Regions from separate parts of the Parapedobacter deserti genome, predicted to be linked through region 1. Evidence: riboswitches for the same ligand, from Rfam matches in the RefSeq annotation. Region 1 holds a riboswitch; the other holds the start of a gene.
What was found. Region 1 has a riboswitch for S-adenosylmethionine ahead of ACFOET_RS09170 (O-acetylhomoserine aminocarboxypropyltransferase/cysteine synthase family protein). Riboswitches for the same ligand answer to the same signal wherever they lie in the genome.
Positions count from the first base shown of each region.

Region 2: linked by a shared signal. The riboswitch ahead of ACFOET_RS20815 (amidohydrolase) and the one ahead of ACFOET_RS09170 (O-acetylhomoserine aminocarboxypropyltransferase/cysteine synthase family protein) in region 1 are both predicted to bind S-adenosylmethionine.

Region 1 covers NZ_JBHRTA010000030.1:62,634-66,852, reverse strand. Annotated here, with positions in the region: gene ACFOET_RS09180 (glutamine synthetase III family protein) at 109-2,295, shown strand; gene ACFOET_RS09175 (DUF2721 domain-containing protein) at 2,355-2,801, opposite strand; SAM riboswitch class I at 2,908-3,022, shown strand; gene ACFOET_RS09170 (O-acetylhomoserine aminocarboxypropyltransferase/cysteine synthase family protein) at 3,285-4,219, shown strand, end outside.
Region 2 covers NZ_JBHRTA010000062.1:138,755-142,973, forward strand. Annotated here, with positions in the region: gene ACFOET_RS20805 (methionine aminotransferase) at 1-775, opposite strand, end outside; gene ACFOET_RS20810 (helix-turn-helix domain-containing protein) at 832-1,215, opposite strand; SAM riboswitch class I at 1,510-1,613, shown strand; gene ACFOET_RS20815 (amidohydrolase) at 1,729-3,171, shown strand; gene ACFOET_RS20820 (redoxin domain-containing protein) at 3,207-4,205, shown strand.

The sequences.
Region 1 (4,219 bases):
AAATTTACATTTTCAATAAAAAACCGAGGAAATGTCATTTTTTTTTTCGAATATTGAACCGCAAATAAAACAACATCAACAACGCATCAACAAATAATTAGAAAATAAATGTCAGGTTTAAGATTTAAGGCAGTTGAAACTGCCATATCGCGATTAAACAACAACAAAACCCACGAGACGATCAAACCTTCATCCTACTATTGCAAAAATGTGTTTACAACAGCTAAGATGAAGGAATATCTTCCTAAAAACGCTTATGCTGAATTGATTGAGACCATAGATGAGGGCAAAGCGATCAGCCTCGATCTTGCAGAACACATTTCACAGGCCATGAAAAGTTGGGCGATCAGCAACGGAGTAACCCATTACACCCATTGGTTTCAACCGCTCACAGGCGCCACGGCAGAAAAACATGATGCGTTTTTCGAACCCCTTCCTGACGGTTCAGCTATCGATAAGTTTACGGCAAGCGCACTGGTGCAGCAGGAGCCTGACGCTTCGAGCTTCCCCAGTGGCGGTATCCGGAATACCTTCGAAGCACGTGGTTATACTGGATGGGACCCGTCCTCCCCCGCGTTTATTTATGAAACCGGGGGCAGTAAAACGCTTTGCATCCCTACTATTTTTGTCTCGTACACAGGTGAGGCGCTAGATTACAAAGCGCCTTTACTAAAGGCTGTTAATGCCTTAGATAAGGCTGCAGTTGAAGTGGCAAATTTCTTCGACAAATCCGTCACGAAAGTATTCGCTTCACTTGGTATCGAACAGGAATATTTTTTGGTCGACTTGGCACTGTTCAACGCACGACCCGACTTGCAGCTTACCGGCCGCACCCTATTCGGACACATGTCGGCTAAAGGCCAGCAACTAGAAGATCATTATTTTGGTGCGATCCCGGAGCGGGTATTAGCGTTTATGGTTGACTTAGAACAGGAAGCCCTGAAGCTGGGCATCCCATTGAAAACTCGCCATAACGAGGTAGCCCCCTCACAATTTGAGTGCGCACCTATGTTTGAGGAAATCAACTTGGCTATTGACCATAATCAGCTGTTGCTCAATGTGATGGAGCAAGTGGCGCTTCGGCATAAATTCAAAGTGTTGATTCACGAAAAGCCTTATGCAGAGATCAACGGTTCGGGCAAACATAACAACTGGTCAATGATCACAAACACCGGGGTAAACTTACTTTCTCCTGGAAAAACTCCGAAGAATAACCTAATGTTTCTGTCATTCTTCGTAAATGTTATAAAAGCGGTACACGACCATGCTGATCTGTTGCGCGCCTCAATTGCCAGTGCGGCAAATGACCACCGACTGGGAGCCAACGAAGCGCCGCCTGCGATCATCTCCATCTTTCTTGGAAGCCAACTGAACGCGGTGCTGGACGAAGTGGAAACGGCAAGAATAGCCAAGAAAGTGAAGAATGAGGCTCTTCTGTGGCATGGCATTCCTAAAATTCCGGAGCTACACCTGGACAACACCGATCGGAACAGGACATCGCCATTCGCATTTACCGGAAATAAATTCGAATTCAGGGCCGTCGGTTCCTCCGCGAACAGCGCCAGCCCGATGACGGTGCTCAGCGCGATTGTGGCCAACCAATTAACGGAATTCAAGTTGGAAGTCGACAAGCAGATCAAAAAGGGCACGAAAAAAGACCTGGCTTTGCTCAATGTGGTACGAAAATACATCAAAGAATCTAAAGCCATCCGATTCGAAGGCAACGGATATAGCAAGGAGTGGGAAGAGGAAGCACACAAGCGCGGCCTTTCCAACATCAAAACCACACCTAAAGCTTTGGATGTTTATATAGACGAAAAAACCATAACGTTATTTGAAAAGCTCAGTATTCTGAGCAAACGTGAAAGCGAAGCCCGCCATGAGATCTTGTTGGAAAATTACTATAAGAAAATCCAGATTGAAGCTCGTGTTATCGGGGAAATTGTTAGCAGTTTAATAGGACCTGCCGCCTTTAGTTACCAAAACGATTTGATTGCCAATGTTAGGGGACTTAAGGAACTGGGCTTCGAAACAGATGCTTACGGATCGCAATCCAACCTTATCGAACGCATTTCCAAGCATATAAACACCATTCTCCTCGACGCAGAGGCGATGCGGCAAGAGCGCAAAAAAGCCAATGTACTTGAAGATGTCCGCGATAAAGCTATCGCATACGATGAAAAAGTTAAACCATATTTTGACAAAATCCGGTATCACCTCAACAAATTAGAACAGATCGTCGACGATCGCAAATGGCCGCTACCCAAATTGCGTGAGCTCCTGTTCGTAAGATAAACTTACCTTCCGCTAAACTTAAATTTCGTGGCCCCGGATACCGGGGCCACTTTTTATATTTATTTACGCTTATCGAGCTTCTTCTTGATATAGCCTACCAACGAAGATTCATCGCTCTGCTCCATATCGCTTAGCTCCAACTCCAGTGCCTTGTTACTCACTTGTATCTCGAGCAAGGAAATTATCAGCGAAACCGCAAAAAAAAGTAAACTGAGTGCGAACGTCAGCTCCGTAAGAAAATCATGCTCCACATAGATGCAATACATGCATAAAATACAGGTTACAAAACTCAGCACCCCCATGGCCTGCATATGACGGATCAATTTGAGTCGGTAACGGAGATTTCTGATTTGCCCATGTAAAACACCGCTCTTATTATGTTCAAGGTATTTGGCGTGCAAGCTCCTGACGAGCGCAGCCAGCGCCAAAAAACGGTTGGTATAAGCCAACATTATCAAACTGATGGCAGGAAAAAGTAATGCCGCGGTATTGAACGTAATCTTCATGGAACAAAAAAATCAAAAAAACTTTGCACAAGCAAATTGCAGCAACTATATTTGCACCCGTTGTGTGCATAACACACACAAATCAATACCTCGTCAAAAAGGTCTTGGTTTATAAAGAAGTGGCGAGAGACTGGCTCAATGACCCACTGGCAACCATCCGCAATCGGTGGAAAAGGTGCCAATTCCTGTCCCGACCAACGCCGGTCGGGAGCATATAAATTGATAAGACAATGAACACTACTTATTCATCAAGCAGCAATCATCGTTCCTACTTCGGAAGGTCGAAGCATTCTTACATGCTATGCATAACTACCACCCAGCGTATGCGAATGCGTGACAGGATGATGTGCATGCACTGTTGCAACTAAATCTCACATCATACGATTGATGTATGACTAGATGCCATTGGCTTCGGCCGCCTTATTGCGGCATCACGCTAACATAGAACATTTAACAAGAACATTAATAAAAAATCAATTAATCATGGCTAATCATCTAAAATTTGAAACCCTGCAAGTACATGCTGGGCAGGAAGTTGATCCAACAACTGGCTCACGGGCCGTACCCATTTATCAAACGACTTCGTATGTATTCAACAATGCCGAACACGGTGCTAATCTGTTCGCGTTGAAAGAATTCGGCAATATATACACGCGGATCATGAACCCCACCACGGATGTCTTCGAAAAGCGCATCGCAGCACTGGAAGGCGGCGTTGCAGCGTTGGCGGTGGCTTCGGGACAGGCGGCGCAGTTTATCGCGCTTACCAACATACTTGAAAGCGGGGACAATTTTGTCAGTGGCGCCAACCTTTATGGCGGCACTTTTAACCAGTTTAAGGTATCATTCAAGCGACTGGGCATTGAAGCGCGATTGGCAAAAGACGACTCCCCAGAGAATATTGAGGTCCTCATCGATGACAAAACCAAAGCCATATACGTCGAAACAATCGGAAACCCCAGCTACAGCATACCGGATTTCGAGCGGATTGCAGGTATCGCACAAAAATACGACCTTCCGCTAATTGTGGACAATACGTTTGGCGCAGCCGGATACCTCTTCAAGCCACTGGAACATGGTGCCCACGTGGTTGTCGAGTCGGCCACCAAGTGGATTGGCGGTCATGGCACCAGCATTGGCGGTGTAATCGTGGATGGAGGCAATTACAACTGGGGTAACGGCAAATTCAGACAGTTCAGTGAACCATCGGAGGGCTACCACGGTTTGATATTCAGCGAGGTGTTCGGGGCAAACGGCCCATTTGGCAACATCCAATTTGCAATCCGGGCGCGTGTAGAAGGGCTACGGGACTTTGGCCCCGCTCTGTCTCCATTCAACGCTTTCCTTTTGCTACAAGGCTTGGAAACCCTCTCCCTGCGCGTGCAACGCCATGTGGATAATGCCTTGGAGCTAGCGCG
Region 2 (4,219 bases), on a different contig from region 1:
GATGCACCCTACGAAATTCGGTCGTAAGCTGTGGTGGTGCCAGGCAATAACCTACCTTCCATCCGGTGGTGTGATATAACTTGCCAAAAGAAGCGACGACGAAAGCGCGTTCACGAAGCGCTGCATAATGGGTAACACTCAAATGCTTTCGCCCATCGTAGACCATGTGCTCATATACCTCGTCACTCAGCACATAACAGTCGGTATCGCCGACCATACGTACAAGTTGGCGATAGTCGGCATCGGCCAACACACGTGCCGTCGGATTGTTGGGCGTATTGATAACAATCAGTCTCGTTTTCGACGTGATGAGCTGCTCAACCGCAGTCCAGTCGACCACAAAATCAGGAGCCAGCAAGGTTACCGGCTTAGGTATGCCACCAAACACCCGGATACTGGGCGCATACGAATCGTAAGCCGGCTCGAACACAATAACCTCATCGCCCGGACGGATAAGTGCCGCCATCACTGTAAAAAGTGCTTGCGTAGCTCCCGCTGTAATCGTAATGTCCGTTTCGGGGTCGTAACATATGCCCGTCGTGGTTTCAACCTTCGCACTGATCTGCTCACGGAGCGCTTGTACCCCGGCCATGGGTGCATACTGGTTGTGCCCTGCCTGCAGGTACTGCGACACCAACGAAATCAGCCGAGGCGGACCGTCAAAATCCGGGAATCCCTGTGAAAGATTAATCGCTTGATGCCGAGCGGCCAATTGCGACATCGTGGTAAAGATAGACGGGCCGGTATCCGGCAATTTGGATGTGAAGGTATTCATCAGCTAATGGGCATATCGTCAGGCAAGGTTAAGCATTTCAAGCGTGAATAGCTAAACTACGTACGCCCGGAGCTCACTTTTTCATCGGAAAGCCCGGTCTCTTCCCTAAGGATCTGCCGGTAAAAGCGAATGCTGTCTTCCAACTGCGCGATATAGGCTTCTTTATTCATAATGATTTTGTCGTACAACACTTTCTCTTCATTCATCAGTCGGGCTGAGCCTTCGTTTGCGTTACCGCGGCCATCCAGCAAATCATGCAACGTGACGCCCAAGACATCGGCTATTTGACCAAGGCGATCGATATCAACGCGGGTAATGCCGACCTCGAGATTCTGATAGGTTTTCAGGGCAACGTGCAACGCTTCCGCCATATTTGCCTGTGATAGTCCCCTATCTCTCCTATACCGCTTTATTTTTGCCAAAATATCCTGTTGTGCCATATGGAAACGATTAGGCATAAACTATACGCTGATTACGTAATATTTATGCGTTTTTCAAGTTATATCGTTGCATTACCTTTGTTCCGTGAGCAAAGGTATTACTTTTTATTTAAAGACTACTAAATTAATAGATTATAATATGTATTAACGCAGATAGCTGTCACACAGGGATTTTTGCTTATTGTTTAGTTTGCATTTTGTCATCACAACATCAAAACGCAATACAATTTATAAAATCTATGCATTTAGTAGATTAAATAATTACATTTGCCGCATATTAGTTCTTTCACTTCATGCTTATCGAGAAAGACCGAGGGAATGGCCTGAAGACGTCTTAGCAACCTGAAGCCACATTAAGGTGCTAAATCCCGCCTCCTACAGGAAGGCAAAGATAAGTGGAAAACGACCATCGATCCCCAACGCCATATGCTGAAGTGTCAGGACACCCGAAGCAGAAGCCTACAGCAGGAGCAAAACGAACTAGTAATGGTATCAAGTCAAATCAAAGTTAACATGTTAAAAAAGCAATTGTTATTATTAGCTGCGGCCGCTATTCCGGTTTTGCTGTTTGGGCAGGAAAACAAAGATGTTCCACTCAACTACCTCGATAAATCCTTCCAGACCTACGATCAAATGCAGAAGGATATATGGGACAAGGCCGAACTGGGTTTCCTGGAAACGGAGAGCTCAGGCATTCTTCAAAAACACTTACAGGCCAATGGATTTACCGTCGAAACCGGACTGGCGGGAATGCCCACTTCATTCATCGCCTCCTACGGAAGCGGCGGCCCGGTTATTGGCATTCTGGCTGAATTCGATGCGCTACCAGGGATATCACAAGATACCGTTCCGCATCGGAAGCCCTTGGAAAAAGGTGGCGGCGGTCACGCCTGTGGCCATAATCTTTTCGGTACCGGATCGGTCGCAGGTGCCGTGGCAATCAAGGAATGGTTAGCAAACACTGGTCATCAAGGCACCATCAAAGTGTTTGGCACACCCGCCGAAGAAGGTGGTGGCGGCAAAGTCTATCTTGTAAGAGATGGCTTCTTCAGCGGAATCGACATGGTACTGGATTGGCACCCTGCATCTCGAAATGCGGTGACGGTAAGCACAGGAACGGCCATCCAAATGGTAGACTATACCTTCCATGGAAAGCCTGCGCATGCAGCCGGCAATCCGGACAAGGGCCGCTCGGCGCTCGACGGGGTGGAGGCGCTCAATTTCATGGTCAATATGCTTCGCGAGCATGTTCCCACATCGTCACGCATCCATTACGTCATTAGTAACGGTGGGGAGGCGCCGAACGTGGTGCCGGAGATCGCCACGGTTTCCTACTATATCCGTCACCCAAAACGCGATGAGCTCCAGAACTTGGTGTCGTGGATCAACCAAGCGGCGGAAGGTGCAGCAAAGGGTACACAGACCACCGTGACAAGCGAAATAATTGCTGGCTTTTATGAAAAACTGCCGAATAGAAAACTGGCTGAGGTGGTACAGAAAAACCTGGAACGCGTGGGGGGAGTACACTATGACGAGCGCGAGCGGACTTTTGCTGCGGGAATCGCCAAAGGGCTAGGCTTGGCAGACACGGTGCTGAAAAATGCAGCAATAGTGCAACCGCTGGCGGATGAAACGCCCTCGCAAGGCGGTGGCTCGTCAGATGTTGGCGACGTGAGCTGGAATGTGCCCACGGTATCTTTCGGTACCGCGAGTTTTGTTCCGGGAAGCCCCGGCCACAGTTGGCAGAACGTCGCTTCCGGCGGTACGACCATCGGCACGAAGTCGCTCATCAACACCGCCAAAGTATTTGCGCTTACCGCCATCGACCTATACACCAACCCAACCTTGGTCGAAGCGGTGAAAGAAGAATTCGAATCCCGCCGGGGCGCGGATTTCAAGTACGAATCATTGTTGGGAGATCGTGCACCGGCGCTAGACTACCGTGTGGAGAAATAATGAATGGTTGAATACGACATTACTGATTTAAGAAAATGAACGCTCAAATAACCCTATTGGTCGGACTATTTTTATCGTTCGGCTCGGCGCAAGCTCAACGAATTGCACCGCTTCAGCTTAAGGGAAACGTACAAGGCGCAAAAAATGGACAGATATATTTGCAGCGCTTTGACAATAAAATCTTCCATACCATCGATTCGGCTACATTGAAAAATGGCGATTTTGCATTTCAAACAGCGGTTCAACTACCCGAATTATACGGTTTGACACTCGAGAAAGATAAAACGCCATTTTACATCTTCTTGGAAGATGCACCTATATCCGTGGCGCTGGATACCGGTGCGTATTACCGCAATACAACGGTTACGGGCTCGAAATCCCATGACCGATTTGTCGACTACAGCAGTCGACAGCGAAACATCCAGATCGCCGACTTTATCAAAGAAGATCCCGCGTCCATCACGACAGCATATGTCTTATACCGTTACTTCGCTTACCGATTAAGCCCGCCGCAAATTAGGGAATACACCAGCCTGCTCGATGCGTCACTACAAAATTCGCAGTATGTAACCATCTTGCACGGCCTGGCCAACACACTGGAGACCGTTTTGCCGGGCAATAAGGCCCCTGACTTCACGTCAACGGCGCCTGACGGCAGCACCGTACGGTTTTCCGACTATCTGGGCAATGGCTATGTGCTGCTTGATTTCTGGGCAGCGTGGTGCGGGCCATGCCGCCGCGAAAACCCCAATGTTGTTGCCGCATATCAGCAATATAAAAACAAAGGGTTCAATGTTTTCGGCGTCTCACTTGATAAAACCCGGGAAGCCTGGGTTAAGGCAATCGAGGCTGACGGCCTTACTTGGCCTCAGGTTTCCGACATCACTTTTTGGAATAGTAAGGCGGCAGCCTTATATGGCGTCAGGTCCATTCCCAGCAATTTCCTAATCGGCCCGGATGGAACCATCGTAGCACGCAATCTCAGGGGTGAAGAATTGCATGACAAATTAGCAGAACTGATCGATAAAAAATAACATAACTCACGTCA